One region of the Pseudarthrobacter sp. CC4 genome, then DNA from elsewhere that is predicted to be linked to it. Evidence: predicted binding sites of a transcription regulator. Region 1 holds the regulator's gene; each other region holds the start of a gene.
The links. Region 1 encodes Rex, which represses fermentation and respiration genes when NADH is low (regulators of the CRP and FNR family bind a similar motif). Its sites were predicted from a motif close to CTTGTGAANNNNTTCACAAG; they were not measured.

Region 1 (3,702 bases):
ACGAACCTTTTCCATCAGACAGGTACTGCATCTAGTTTGTGAGGAACTTTCGTGGGTTCAGTTATTAAGAAGCGTCGCAAGCGTATGGCCAAGAAGAAGCACCGCAAGTTGCTTCGCAAGACCCGTCACCAGCGCCGCAACAAGAAGTAGCAGTACTTCGAACTGCGTGGAAATGCCCGCCGCCTTCCGAGGTGGCGGGCATTTCTGTTGGCGCTGCCTAGACGCGGGGGCCACGGATGCGGGCGAACCCCTTCCAGAGACCGTAGACGGCGCCGCAGGCCGTTGCCGCTTTGAGCCCGAGCGTGGCTGCGCGGCGGCCTGCACGGAAGTCGTAGACGGGCCAGTTGTTGTCCCGGGCGTGCCGGCGCAGACGGGCGTCCGGGTTAATGGCCACGGGGTGGCCCACCAGGGTCAGCAGGGGGATGTCGTTGTAGGAGTCGCTGTAGGCCCAGCAGCGCATCAGGTCCAGCTCTTCGGCGTCGGCAATGGCCCGGACGGCAACGGCCTTGGCGGAGCCGTGCAGGATGTCCCCCACCAGCCGGCCCGTGTACATGCCGTCATGTATTTCGCCCACCGTTCCCAGGGCCCCGGTCAGTCCCAGCCGGGTGGAAATCACGGTGGCCACTTCGATGGGTGTGGCGGTCACCAGCCACACCCGGCGGCCAACCCGCAGGTGCTGCTCCGCCAAGGCCTTGGCGCCGGGCCAGATCCTCGAGGCGATCATCTCGTCGTAGACCTCTTCGCCCAAGGCCTTTACGTCGTCGACCGTGATCCCCGCGGCGAGGGTCAGGGCGGAGTCGCGCACCGCATGGACGTCGTCGATGTTCTCGCCGCGGGCCACGAACTTGAACTGCTTCCAGGCAAAGCCGGCAGCCTGGGTCATGGTGAAGGCGCCGCGCTGGTGCATCTTCCGTGCAACGTGGAAGAGGCTGGCGCCGCGCATCAGGGTGTTGTCCACATCGAAGAACGCCGCCTCGCCGGGCTGCGGCGCAGCAACCGGCTTGGTGACTACGGCGACGTATTTCTCAACGGGCATGCAGTTGAGTCTAGTCAATCCACTCTTCATTCCACTGCGGTGTCACGCCGGACGTCGCCGCGCCCGGGCAACGGGGATACCGTTAAGGCATGGCCTCACCGCGCGTCCTCCTCATCACCAAAGCAGACTGCCACCTTTGCGAAGACGCGCGCGACGCCGTCGGGCGGGTTACCGCGTCGCTGGGACTTGAGTGGGACGAGGAGTTGGTGGACCACCAGCCGGAACTCCGTGAACGCTATGCGGAAGAAATCCCCGTGGTGCTGGTGGACGGGGTGCAGCGCGATTTCTGGAAGATCGACGAAGCCCGCCTTGAACGCGTGCTCCGGCAGGCAATGGGGCAGTAGGGAGCAGCACCTTGTGATGATGCGGACATCGGCGTCACCTGCTTTGTTGGCAATGCTGATGGGGCTCTAGAGTGGTGTCACAACGCAATGCGAGGGAGGAGCTGGTGGCTTCGCTGGATTCAACTCCCCAGGCTGTCCCGGACCTGCCGGGAGCCACGGGCACGGCGGGTAAACAGATTCCGCCCGCTGCGGTGGCACGGCTGACCCTTTACCTGCGCGCCCTCAACACCCTGCTCTCCGAGGGGGTGGAGCGGGTCTCCTCAGAATCCCTCGCTGAGGCCTCGGGCGTCAGCTCCGCAACCCTGCGCAAAGACCTCTCCCACGTTGGTTCGTATGGAACCCGCGGTGTGGGCTACGAGGTGCAGTACTTGAGCCGGCACATCGCGGCCGCCCTGGGACTTACGCACGACTGGAAAGTGGCGATCGTGGGGGCCGGCAACCTGGGCAAGGCCCTGGCCCGGTACGGCGGCTTTGAATCCCGTGGCTTCGACGTAGTTGCCATTTTTGACGCGGACCAGATGGTGGTGGGCAACGAAGTGGGCTGGCTGCGGGTCAGCGACGTGGCCGACCTGGAAGCGGTATTGCACCGGACCGGGGCCAACATGGTGGTGCTGGCACTGCCGGCCGCCGTGGCCCAGGATGTTTGCGACCGCGTGGTGGCGGCCGGCGTCCGCAGCGTCCTGAGTTTCGCCCCCGTGATGCTCCAGGTGCCGGAGGGGGTCAACCTCCGCAAGGTGGACATGGCAACGGAGCTGCAGATCCTGGCCTACCACGCACAGCGGGCGCAGGCCCCGGGCCAGACCGCCTAGGTTCCTTCGCGGTTCCGGCTGCTTTTTCGGGACCCACGCCCGCAGGGTGGTTGGTGCCTGGACTACCGGCCGTACGGGTTGCCCATGTTGCCGCCGTACGGATTGGCGAACGGCTGCTGCCGCCGGAAATACGGAGCGGCACCAGGCAGGTAGAGCAGCACAATGGCCGCGATCCCCAACAACGTGCCGATGGTCGCGAAACTGGGAGGGCCGAAGAGGCCCAGGACGGAAAGTGCCGCGAAGACGGTGCCCAGGATGCGTGCCCAGTTCTTGCCCTTGCGGACAAAGAATGCCACCAACAAGTACAGCGCCAGGCCGATGATGGTGAAAACCACCAGGGTGCCGGCGATGACACCCTTCATATCCTCGTACGTGACTCCGGCGCCGGTGCCCTGGACCTGGCTGTCGAAGACATCGCGGAACCGGGGATCATCCAGCGTGGTGAGGCCGGCAAGCGCGGAGGCAACGAAGATGGCGGCAGAGGCGATCAGCAACCAGAACGAAATGTTGACCAGCTGGGGAACGCCCGTGCTTCCGGACGGCTGCGGCTGCTCCGACGGGTACTGCGCGTAGGGTGACTGCCCGTACGGCTGCTGCCCGTAGCCCGGAGCCGCCGGCGGGTTCTGGCCGTACTGCGGCGCGTTTTGCCCGTACTGCGGGGCGCCGGACTGCTGGCCGTACTGCGGGGCGTTCTGCCCGTACTGGGGCGCGCCGGACTGCTGCCCGTACTGGGGCGCGCCGGACTGCTGCCCGTACTGCGGGGCGTTCTGCCCGTACTGGGGTGCGTTCTGGCCGTACTGCGGGGCGCCGGACTGGGGTGCGTTCTGGCCGTAGCGGGGACCCTGCGTGCCAGGCTCGGAGCCCGACTCGGGATCGTTTGGAACGGGAGGCGGGACAGGGGGAGTACTCATGGGCGTTCCTTTTGCATGTCGGGTTCCAGGTAGGCTGCCGGGAATGGTCCTGTGCCCTACCCCCAGCATGGCTTAAGTCCACCGTACTCCGGGGCGGGCGGCTTGTGGGTCATTCGGAAGAGGTATTCCCGTGCCGTCCTGCTGCGGCAAAGAAGGCCTGCGAACGGGGCAGCCAGAGAAGGACGGTGGCGGCCAGGCTGATGAGGAAGGCAGCCCAGTTGCCAGCCTGGCCCACGCCCACGGCCCCGTTGGCGACGGCCAGGACCAGGGTGATGCCGGTGAGTGCAGTCAGGCCCAGCCGTGCCCGGGGCTTCCCCTCTTTCATGGCGAGGGCGAACACGATCTGGGCCGCCCCCACGCTGGCCGCCAGCAGCATGGGCAGCAGCACCTGGGTTGCGGCTCCCGGCGCAGCAGCGAAGAGCACCAGGGAGGCCAGCATGCCGAGGAGTCCCCCCAGCAGGCCCAGGATGCCGCCCACGAACCAGATCCAGAACGAAACCTTGAGTTCGGCGGGAAGGGCCGCCACCGCGAAGATCCGGGCGAAACCGGTCCGGGGCGCGCTGGGAGAGTTGCTCATGGCCCTCACTGTAAACCCCTCCGGC
Region 2 (3,702 bases), on a different contig from region 1:
CGCACCTCGACCCGGCCGCCGTCGTTCGCCAAAACCTCAACGTCCGTGATGTTGTGCCCCGTGCGCGGCTCGGGGAGGGAGGTGGCCGATGACCTGTCGGTCTTGATCCGGAACACCCGGTCCTCGATGCCGCCGCGGTTGTCGTAGTAGATCAGGGAGATCTCGTTCTGCGGGTCCTGCGTCAGCTGGTCATCCACGTCCCAGGCCGGCATCCAGAATTCGGAGTCGGGGTGGTAGCACTCGAGCCACTCATCGAACTGGCGGTCGTCCAGCAGGCGGGCTTCCCGGTAAAGGAAGGCACGGACGGTTTCGAGGATTGCAATGTCCTCCGCGGCCTTGAGGACCGGGGCGGTTTGGGTCAGGCTGGTCATTGTGTCTGCGCTCTCTGTGGTTCCGGTGGGCTCTGTCAGGCGGAGGCGGGGACGGAGGCCAGCGCGGAACGCTCCTCTTCCTCCGCCAGGGCACGGTCCATGACTTCCTTCCAGTACCCGTGCTGGATGGGGTAGAGCCCTTCATCTTCGGTGCGCACTCCGGAGGCGATGACCTTGGTCATGCCCAGGGCCTGGGCCTGCTCGTCCGGGCCGGCGATCTCGTGGGTGGAGCCGCGGGTCATGTCGTTCCAGGGGGCGCTGGTGGCCCAGTAGGTCTTGTTGCAGGAGCGGAATTCCTCCAGGTCGTCCGGGGTGGCCATGCCGGTGGCGTTGAAGAAGTCCTCGTACTGGCGGATGCGCTTGGAACGGTTCTCCTGGGACTCGCCCTTGGGTGCGATGCAGTAGATCGTCACCTCGGTCTGGTCCGCGGAAATCGGCCGGAAGTGGCGGATCTGCGAGGAGAACTGGTCCATGATGTAGACGTTCGGGTACAGGCACAGGTTGCGCGAGATGTTGATCATGAAGTTGGCCATCTCCTCGCCGTACTTCTGGACCAGTTCCTCCCGGCGGTCCCAGAGCGGACGGTCCTCGGGGTTGGTCCACTCCTGCCACAGCAGCAGGTGCCCGTGGTCGTAGGAGTAGAAGCCGCCCTTGACCTTGCCCCACTTGCCGGCATCCATGGCCTTGGTTTTGTTGGCCGAGTCACCGGCGCTGCGGCGGGCCGTGGTGGCGGCGTAGTTCCAGTGCACGGCCGTGACGTGGTAGCCGTCGGCGCCGTTTTCGGCCTGGACCTTCCAGTTGCCGTCGTAGGTGTAGGTGGAGGAACCGCGCAGCACCTCCAGCCCTTCGGGTGACTGGTCAACGATCGAATCGATGACCTTGGTGGCGTCGCCCAGGTGCTCCTCCAGCGGCAGCACGTCAGCCTTCAGCGAGCCGAACAGGAAGCCGCGGTAGGACTCGAAGCGGGCCACCTTGGTGAGGTCGTGCGAGCCTTCCTTGTTGAAGGTCTCGGGGTAGCCGGCGTTCCGGGAATCCTTGACCTTCAGCAGCTCGCCGGAGTTCTTGAACGTCCAGCCGTGGAACGGGCAGGTGAAGGTGGTGCGGTTGTCCGTCTTGCGGCGGCACAGCATGGCGCCGCGATGCGAACAGGCGTTGACGATGCAGTTGAGCTTCTCGTCCTTGTCCCGGGTGATCATCACCGGGGTGCGGCCGATGTACGTGGTGAAGTAATCGCCTACGTTGGGAATCTGGGACTCGTGGGCCAGGTACACCCAGTTGCCTTCAAAAATATGCTTCATCTCAAGTTCGAAGATCTCCTGGTCGGTGAAGATTTCGCGCTTGGCCCGGATGATGCCGTTCTCACGGTCGTCGATCACGGCGTCGGCAAGGACCTCGCGGGCATGGATCAGGTTCTCGGTCATGGCGTGCTCCCTCATTGGAGATTGCTGGACGGATGGGCGGGAGGTCCGGGCTGGCGTCGCTGCCGGCGGTGGACGTTAGAGGCAATTCTTCCCCCTCGTGACTGGTCTCACATCAGGCAAACACCTAGGGTCGACCAAGGGGGTCTTTATGTATTGATCATGACTAAAAAGCAGCGTTATCAATATTTGTTCCGTCATTATCTCCGGACCTACGATGAAACAGACATCACGCGACGCCACGGATCGGCAGGCACTCCTGCACCGGCGTCCTGCGGCGGGTCCAGGAGACCTTTCTGGGCCCCAATTTCAAAGACGAAGGTGGAGACCGCCATGACTGAGACTCAAGTGGACATCCGGAACGAGAACGAGGGCACAGCCGTTGAAGCCGGCTCGAAGGCCACCGAACGCTTCGCCGCTTCCGGCAAGCTTTCGGAACTGCGCGTGCCCAAGGAGCGCGTGAGCCTGCTGGCCGGCGCGCTCATCAAGGCCGCCAACGACATTGTCGTTGAGCACCAGGTCACTTACGAGGAGTACAACGCGCTGAAGGCTTGGCTGATCAAGGTGGGTACCGACGGTGAGTGGCCGCTGTTCCTTGACGTGTGGCTCGAGCACACGGTCGAGGACGTCAACTCCCAGGACCGCCCCGGCACCAGGGGCACCATTGAAGGCCCGTACTACGTGCCCGGATCGCCGGAGCTTGCGACGCCGGCCACCGTCCTCATGCGCGACGGCGAAGAGGGCACCCCCCTGCGCTTCACCGGCCAGTTCACGGACACCAACGGCAATGCCCTGCAGGGCGCACAGGTGGAGATCTGGCACGCGGACGCCGCCGGCTTCTACTCGCAGTACGCCCCGGGCCTGCCGGAGTGGCTCTTCCGGGCCACGGTCAAAGCCGACGACGAAGGCCGTTTTGAAATCAACACCATGCGTCCGGCGCCGTACCAGATCCCCACGGACGGCGCCTGCGGCCAGCTCATTGAGGCGGCCGGCTGGCACGCCTGGCGTCCGGCCCACATCCACATCAAGGTATCGGCACCCGGCTACCAGCCCGTCACCCAGCAGCTCTACTTCCCGGGCGACCCGCACAACGCTGACGACATCGCCTCGGCCGTCAAGCCTGAACTGATGCTGGACCCCAAACCCCGCACGGACGGCGGGGCCGGAGAGGACGCCGTGTACAACTACGTCCTCGCCAAGGAAGGCGAGACCAAGTAGGCCTTTGCCCCTACTGTCTGAGGCCGGGCGCCAGGACCCGGCCACATGGCGCCCCGGAGCTGCATCTTCGGGGCGCCTGCCTGTTCCAACCACGCAGCCAGGAGCCAGGATGCCCACTTTCCGCCAGGACCCGGCGGCCCAGCCGGAAGCCGCAGCAGAACCCGTCACTGGAGGGCCGGCTCCCGGACTGTCGGCCGCGGAGATGCCGCCCGCGCGGCAACCGCTGCTGGAACGGCCCGGACGCCGCCCCGCCGGACCACGCCGTTTCCTTCGGGACGTGGCGCCGACCTACCTGTCCAACGGTGCCATTGGCCTGGTCTTCACCGCCTCCGGGCCCATCGCCGTCACCCTCGCCGTCGGGGCAGCAGGCGGGCTGAGCCAGGAACAGCTCGCCTCGTGGGTTTTCGGCATCCTGTTCTCCGGCGGAGCCGCGACACTGATCATGTCGCTGCTGTACCGGCAGCCGCTGGGGTTCGCCTGGTCGATTCCAGGCACGGTTCTGCTCGGGCCGTCGCTGCACCATCTTTCTTTCGCGGAGGTGGTGGGCACGTTCTTCACAGCCGGCCTGCTCATCCTGGCCCTGGGCGCCACCGGAGTGGTCCGTCGGATCATGGCGATGATCCCCATGCCAATCGTCATGGCCATGGTCGCCGCCGTGTTCCTCCGCTTCGGCACGGACATCATCTCCGCAAGCC
Region 3 (3,702 bases), on a different contig from region 1:
GCCGCGGCCGAAGTAGTCGTGCAGGGCCTTGTACTCCTGGAAGAGTTCCTCGTAAGCGGCCACGTTTTCCGGGATGGGCGTGTAGACCTCACCGGGTTCGGAACCCATGGCGGCGGCAGCTTCCCGGATGTCAGCGTATTCTCCGGCGGCGACGGCGGCGTGGATGGCGGATCCCAGGGCCGGACCCTGCTCCGAGCCGATGGTGGACAGCTGAAGGCCGGTGGCGTCCGCGTAGATCTGCATCAGGAGCCTGTTCTTGAGCAGGCCGCCGGCCACGATGAATTCCTTCACCGGAACCCCGGCGTCGCGGAAGGCGTCCACGATGGTGCGGGTTCCGAAGGCCGTGGCTTCCAGCAGGGCGCGGTAGGTGTCCTCGGGCCTGGTGGCGAGGGTCTGGCCCACCACGATGCCGGACAGCTCATGGTCCACCAGCACCGAGCGGTTGCCCGAGTGCCAGTCGAGTGCGATCAGGCCGTGCTCCCCGATGGCCTGCCGCGACGCCAGTTCGGTGAGGTACTCATGGATCCCCAGCCCGCCGTCCCTGGCAGCCTGGTGGTATTCGGGCGGGACGCCGTACTTGGTGAACCAGCCGAAGATGTCCCCCACGCCGGACTGCCCGGCCTCGTAGCCCCACAGGCCCGGCACGATGCCGCCGTCCACTGCCCCGCACATTCCCGGCACTTCCCGCAGTTCGTTGCCGTTCATCACGTGGCAGGTGGAGGTGCCCATGATGGCCACCAGCTGGCCGGCTTCCACTGCCTTGGCGGCAGGGACCGTGACGTGGGCGTCAACGTTTCCCACGGCCACGGCGATGCCCTCCGGCAGCCCGGTCCAGGCTGCCGCCTCCGCCGTCAGGGTGCCGGCGGCGTCCCCCAGCCGCCCGATGGCGTGCTCCAGCTTGGAACTGACAAAGTCCTTGAAGTCCGGGTTCAGGGCGGCCAGGAAATCCGCCGAGGGATACCGCCCGTCCTGGTAGATGCCCTTGTAGCCGGCGGTGCAGGCGTTGCGGACGTAGCGGCCGCACAGCTGCCAGACGATCCAGTCGGCCGCCTCCACCCAGTGGTCCATGGCGGCGTAGGCCTCCGGGTCCTCTTCCAGCAACTGCAGGCCTTTGGCGAACTCCCACTCGGAGGAGATCAGGCCGCCGTACCGCGGAAGCCACTCTTCGCCCCGTTCGGCGGCCAGCCGGTTGATCCGGTCGGCCTGCCCTTGGGCGGCGTGGTGGCGCCAGAGCTTCACGTAGGCATGCGGCCGGTTGGCATAGCCCGGCAATTCGTTCAGGGGCGTGCCATCGGCCTTGACGGGCACCATGGTGCAGGCGGTGAAGTCGGTGGCAATACCGACGACGGCGGCCGGGTCGATCCCCGCGGCGGCCACCGCGGCGGGAACGGCTATGCGCAGGACGTCCCTGTAGTCGTTGGGCACCTGAAGCGCCCATTCCCCGGGAAGCCGTGCTCCGTCGTCGCCCGCCACGTCTTTGGGCAGGGAGCCGGTCACCACTGCATGGGGATACTCATGGACGGCGCTGCCGAGCTCCTTGCCGTCGCGGACCCGCACCACCACGGCACGGCCTGACAGGGTTCCGTAGTCCACCCCGATCACGCAGTGGTCGGGGTGGACGTCGGAGCTGGAAGTGAACAACGCAGCTGGCATGGGGTTGCCTCCATCCGGGAGGCAGAGGCCTCATTACCGGTTTTGTAGGGTCAGGGTCGAGCTAAGTGCTGCAGCAAGTGTGAACGCTAACAAAGAAGAAGTCAATGAGGTCAAAGGTTTTCGGAGTTTCCGCGAGGACACTCTTGTTAGCGTTCACAAATTCATCTATATTGACCGGTTCCGGATCACGTCCGGGACCCGGGGGTCCCTCACGTACGTTAGGCGCCCGCGGCACTTCGCCCCCTGCTGTCCCGGGCATGGCTTACGGGCATTGTTCAGGGCGCTGCCGCGACTCCGGTAGCAACATCCGCCGGCGAGCGCTGCCGACGGCTGAGCAGGATAAAGGGAGCCGCAATCAGTTGCACTGCCCCACCCACGGCCAGTGAAGCCGGGTAGCCGTAGAGGTCCGCGGTCCGGCCGAGCAGCGGCTGCACCACCACTCCCCCGGCCGAGCCCAGCAGGGAATCGAAGCTCAGCACTGTGGCACGCTGCTTCGAGGCAATCATGTCGTTCAGGTATGCCTGCCGGACGGGCGTGCCGGCCGAGGACACGATTGCCCAGAGTGCCAGGAGCACCAACGCCAGCCAGAAGACGCTGGTGAACATGAGCACCACCAGGATGAGTGCACTGGCCACGTTCGTGGCTATCAGCACGCTGGTCCGCCGCCGGACCAGTTTCCGGACCCGGGGCGCCATCCATCCGCCGACGACGTCCGCTCCTGCCACCAGGGCCGCCGCCAGGCCCGCTATGGCATAGGCCCGCGGGTCTCCGAAAAGCTGAAGCAGGTAGGGCTGCAGGGCATAGAAAACGTAGATGCCCACCCCTTCGGTGAACGGGGCCGCCAGCATGATGAAGCGGACGGGCGGGTTCTTCAGTCCGTTGTCCACGGATGCCCGCAATACTGCCCGGGTGGCCTGCAGCGGATGGGCCGAACGTTCAGGCGTGAAGCCGACGTCGTGCATGAGCAGGAAGGCCACGGCGAACATGGCGGTGAGCACGCCCACCCGAACGAGGAACGGAACACCGAGGTTGCTGGCCTGGGCAATGACCCCGCCGGCCACGGAGCCCGCCAGCATGGCAACGCCGGAGACCATCTGCCCCCGGCCAAGCACCGTTTCCAGCCCGCCTTCGTAACCGGCGAAACTCAGGGCGTCCACCAGCCAGGCCTCCACTGCGCCGGAGAAGAAGGTGAAGCCCAGGCCCAGCAGGACCGAGACCACGGCCCACCACCAGAACGGGGCTGAAAACTGCCACAGCAGGTAGTACAGGAAGGTGGACCCGGCCAGCGTGAGTGTGCCCAGCAGGAAGGAAACCCGGCGGCCCCAACTGTCCGCCACTACTCCGGTCGGCACCTCGAACAGCACCATGCCGGCCGTAAAGAAGGCATTCGCGGCAAAGGCCTCCAGGTTGCTTAGGCCCGCATCCAGCAGGAAGAGCGTGTTGATGCCCCAGATGAACGAGGCCGCCAGGGTGTTTCCCAGGGTCAGCGTCAGGTAGACGCGCTGGATCTTCCTGGCTGCGTCGTTCATGGCAGGTGCGGCTACGGGGTGCTGAAGCTGGCGGGTACCGGATCATGCCGCAGGTACCGGCGGCGGAAGCGCCCGGATCCCGCGGTGAGGGCCCGCAAATCGACGGCATAGCGCAGCAGTTCCTGGTCCGGGACTTCAGCGCTGATTTCGGTCAGGCCGTCACCGGAGGAGGTGGTTCCGGTGAGCCTGCCGCGCCTGGCGGACAAGTCACTCATCACGGACCCCACGTGCTCGTCCGTCACAGTGATGACCACCGATGACACCGGCTCCAGGAGTTGGATCCGCCCTGCTGCCGCCGCCTCGCGCAGGGCCAGCGCCCCGGCGGCCTGGAATGCGGCATCGGAGGAATCCACGCTGTGCGCTTTGCCTCCCGTGAGCGTCACCCGCAGGTCCACCACCGGGAAGCCCGCGCTGACCCCCTTTTCCATCTGGGCACGGACGCCCTTCTCCACGGACGGGATGAACGTCCCCGGGATCACGCCGCCCACCGTCCTGTCCACGAATTCGAAGCCCCCGCCGC
Region 4 (3,702 bases), on a different contig from region 1:
TTTCGTGCTGAAGCGTCGAATTTTTGTCCATGCCACCAGTGTGGTCCCGTTTCCCGGCTGATTCCAGCAGAATCAGCCGGGAACTCGCGGGACCGGCGGCCCCGGCCTAAACGGCGATCGCTGCGAGGGCCGCGGCGGATTCCTTTGCGGGGAAGGACGGCGGGTTGACCCCTGCCATTTCCTCCATCACGCGGACCACCTGGCAGCTGTAGCCGAACTCGTTGTCGTACCAGACGTAGAGGACGACGTTTTTGTCTGTGGACACAGTGGCCAGGCCGTCCACGATGCCCGCGCGGCGGGAACCGACGAAGTCAGTGGAGACAACTTCGGGTGAGTCGATGTAGTCGATCTGCTTCCGCAGGTCCGAGTGCAGGGACATCTCGCGGAGGTAGTTGTTGATCTCGTCCTTGGTGGTCCCGTTCTCCAGGCGGAGGTTCAGGATCGCCAGCGAGACGTCAGGGGTGGGGACCCGGATGGAACTGCCTGTGAGCTTCCCGAGCAGCTCAGGCAGTGCCTTGGCCACGGCTTTGGCGGCACCGGTCTCGGTGATGACCATGTTCAGTGCGGCGGAGCGGCCGCGTCGGTCACCCTTGTGGAAGTTGTCGATCAGGTTCTGGTCGTTGGTGAAGGAGTGCACTGTCTCCACATGGCCGTGCACGACGCCGAACTTGTCGTTGACGGCCTTCAGCACCGGCGTGATGGCGTTGGTGGTGCAGGACGCGGCGGACACGATCTGGTCAGTGTCCTCTATGGTGCCGTGGTTGATGCCGTGGACGATATTCTTCAGGTCGCCCTTGCCCGGCGCGGTCAGGAGAACCCGTGCCACGCCCTTGCTCTGCAGGTGCTGGGACAGCCCTTCCCGGTCACGCCAGCGGCCGGTGTTGTCCACCACCAGGGCATTGTTGATGCCGAAGGCGGTGTAGTCGATGGTGGCAGGGTTGTCCGAGTAGATGACCTGTACCTGCACGCCGTTGGCCGTGATGGTGTTGGCTTCCTCGTCGATCCTGATGGTCCCTTCGAAGGACCCGTGGACGGAGTCGCGGCGCAGGAGGCTGGCACGCTTGGAGAGATCGTTGTCAGCGCCCTTGCGGACCACGATGGCGCGCAGGCGGAGGCCATGGCCGCCGCCGGCCTTTTCGATGAGGAGGCGGGCCAGAAGCCGGCCGATCCGGCCAAAGCCGTAAAGCACCACGTCGGTGCTGGTGCGGTCGTCGCCGCCGCGCTTGCCCACAACGTCGGCAAGTTCCGCGCGGAGGAATTCTTCCAGCGTGGCGCCGCTGCCCTCTTCCTTGAACTTCTGGTTCAACCGTGCGATGTCGATCGCAGCAGCACCGAGCTCCAGGCCGGCCAGGGTGTTCAGCAGCGGCGCGGTCTCCTCCAGGAGCAGCTCGTCCTTGCTCATCCGGCGTGCAAAACGGTGCGCCTTGAGGATGTTCATGGTGGACTTGTTGATCAAACTCCGGCCATGGATGCTGGTGACCACGTTGTTTTCGCGGTACAGCCGGCCGATCACCGGAATCATGGCCTCGGCGAGGGCCTCCCGGCCCATCCACGTATCAAGACAAGAATCTGACGTCTGGCTCACAGAAATACCTTCCTCGGTTCAGCCGTGTACGTCCTCGTACACGGATGTCGGCCACCACATGTTGTGCAGGGGCACCCGCGCCTGCAGGGGTCGGCCCCCAGGCGCCTGGATCGCGTGCAAAGAAAAACCGCCGGCTGCGAACGCAACCCCGGCGGAAGAACTCCTGCGTCCGGTCTCCATTCTAAGTTGGCCGGCCCCCCTGAACCGGCCGGAACCACGTGAAATCACTCACAGGGAACGGCCTTGCGCCCGGGGCATCAGTTGTGGATGGCCGAATAGAGATTGAGGCTGGCCGAAAACACAACCCACGAAAAATAGGGCAGCATCAGGAGGCCGGCAGCCGGGCTCACCGGACCGAACCGCACAACGAGGAAGGCGAGGGACGCCGCCAGCCCGGCAATCACCAGGAAAGCAGCCCAGAGTGCAGCGGCTCCAAATACCGGAAAGAGCCCGAAGAAGGCCAGCGGCCACGCGGCGTTGAGCACCAGCTGGACAAGGTACCCGGCCAGGGCGCCTCCCCTCAGCTCCCCTTTCCGCCAGACGAGCCAGGCGGCAACCGCCACCCCCGCGTAGAGCAGCATCCACATGCTCCTGAACATCCAGCCCGGCGGCATCCAGGGAGCCTTGACCGACCCCGCGAACCAGCCGCCGGAATTCAGGATGATGGGGACCGACGCCAAGGCCCAGGCTGCAGCGGAGAGCGCAAGGAACCCGGCCAGGGCAACAGCCTGCCGTCCGCGGGCGGAACCCTGCGGTTGGGCGGCTCCATAGCCGGAGGGCGGGTCAATATTTGCGGGCACGGTTCAGGATCCCCAACACAACTCTCAAGGTCAAACCGGAATGGGTGGATGGGTTGACCGATACGCCGGGTTCTGTGCTCCCGCCACGTTGCCGGTGCGGGAGTAGCGGCCATCCATCTACGAGCGCCGTTGCCGGCGCCCTCCAGCGGCCTACCCGGACACTCGGGCGGGCAGCCCTCAAACGTGTCCTGTCTGGCCTTGCTCCGGGTGGGGTTTACCTAGCCTTCCCGGTCACCCGGGAAGCTGGTGGTCTCTTACACCACCGTTTCACCCTTACCTGGTTCGTGCCGCTTTCAAACCGGCGCGACCCAGGCGGTCTGTTCTCTGTGGCACTGGCCTGCGGGTTACCCCGAGTGGGCGTTACCCACCACCCTGCCCTGTGGAGCCCGGACGTTCCTCGAGCCACTTGCGTGACGCGCGGCCGCCTGGTCAACCCATCCAGGTCCAGTCTACCGGCGCGGTGCCGCATTCCCTGCGCCGGTAGGATCGGACGGTGCTGATTCTGCTCCCCCCTTCCGAAGGCAAGACGCCCGCGATCAGTGGTTCCGCCGTCGATTGGCCTTCCCTGAGCTTCCCGGACCTGAACTCCTGCCGCGCCAAGGTGCTCGACGCACTGGGGGCGGTGAGCGCGCACGAGGACGCCCTCGCGTTGCTGGGGGTCGGGGCCTCGCTGAAGGACGACGTCGACCGCAACACCCGGCTCCACGCTGAACCCGCGGCTCCCGCCCACCAGATCTACTCCGGCGTGCTGTACGACGCACTGGGCTACAAGACGCTCACCCCTGTGCAGCGGCGCAAGGCAGACGAGTCGGTGCTGGTGATCTCCGCCCTCTGGGGCGCCATCCGCTTCGGCGACAGCGTGCCCGCCTACCGGCTGTCAATGGGGACGGCGCTGCCCGACGTCGGCCGCCTCGCCTCGTTCTGGAAGCCGCACCTGTCCAGTGCGCTGGCGCCGCTCACCGAGGGGCAGCTGCTGGTTGACTGCCGGTCCAGCACCTACGCCGCAGCGTGGGCGCCGCCGCCGGCGCAGACCGTTACGGTCAACGTGTTCACCGAAGTGCAGGGCGTGCGGAAAGTGGTGAGCCATTTCGCCAAGCACACCCGCGGCGAACTGGCACGGCACCTGCTGGCCCGGCGGGGCAAGGCTCCAGCGACGCCGTCGGACCTTGCAAAGGCCGCCCGGGAAGTGTGGCAGGCAGAGCTCGTGGACGGGTCAGCGAGGAAACCCCACGCGCTAAACATCATCCTGCCGGGCTGATTCCCCCGCCCCTCCCCCAACTAGGTAGCGCTAAGTGTCGTTATGAGCCGCCAAAACGA

Region 2: the regulator Rex is predicted to act here: its motif matches at 1,887-1,906, upstream of benA (benzoate 1,2-dioxygenase large subunit).
Region 3: the regulator Rex is predicted to act here: its motif matches at 1,794-1,813, upstream of araB (ribulokinase).
Region 4: the regulator Rex is predicted to act here: its motif matches at 1,801-1,820, upstream of PV768_RS14440 (glyceraldehyde-3-phosphate dehydrogenase).

The regions. Positions count from the first base shown of each region.
Region 1 covers NZ_JARCCZ010000005.1:79,559-83,260, forward strand. The annotation lists gene PV768_RS05790 (30S ribosomal protein bS22) at 52-150, shown strand; gene PV768_RS05795 (HAD family hydrolase) at 218-1,036, opposite strand; gene PV768_RS05800 (glutaredoxin family protein) at 1,126-1,380, shown strand; gene PV768_RS05805 (redox-sensing transcriptional repressor Rex) at 1,485-2,189, shown strand; gene PV768_RS05810 (hypothetical protein) at 2,252-3,100, opposite strand; gene PV768_RS05815 (hypothetical protein) at 3,210-3,677, opposite strand.
Region 2 covers NZ_JARCCZ010000024.1:46,655-50,356, forward strand. The annotation lists gene benB (benzoate 1,2-dioxygenase small subunit) at 1-371, opposite strand, end outside; gene benA (benzoate 1,2-dioxygenase large subunit) at 407-1,792, opposite strand; gene catA (catechol 1,2-dioxygenase) at 2,123-3,007, shown strand; gene PV768_RS16605 (benzoate/H(+) symporter BenE family transporter) at 3,117-3,702, shown strand, end outside.
Region 3 covers NZ_JARCCZ010000043.1:14,587-18,288, forward strand. The annotation lists gene araB (ribulokinase) at 1-1,653, opposite strand, end outside; gene PV768_RS20805 (MFS transporter) at 1,929-3,182, opposite strand; gene PV768_RS20810 (elongation factor G-like protein EF-G2) at 3,194-3,702, opposite strand, start outside.
Region 4 covers NZ_JARCCZ010000020.1:9,612-13,313, reverse strand. The annotation lists gene PV768_RS14445 (hypothetical protein) at 1-31, opposite strand, end outside; gene PV768_RS14440 (glyceraldehyde-3-phosphate dehydrogenase) at 107-1,585, opposite strand; gene PV768_RS14435 (TspO/MBR family protein) at 1,843-2,385, opposite strand; RNA gene rnpB (RNase P RNA component class A) at 2,431-2,822, opposite strand; gene PV768_RS14425 (YaaA family protein) at 2,879-3,643, shown strand.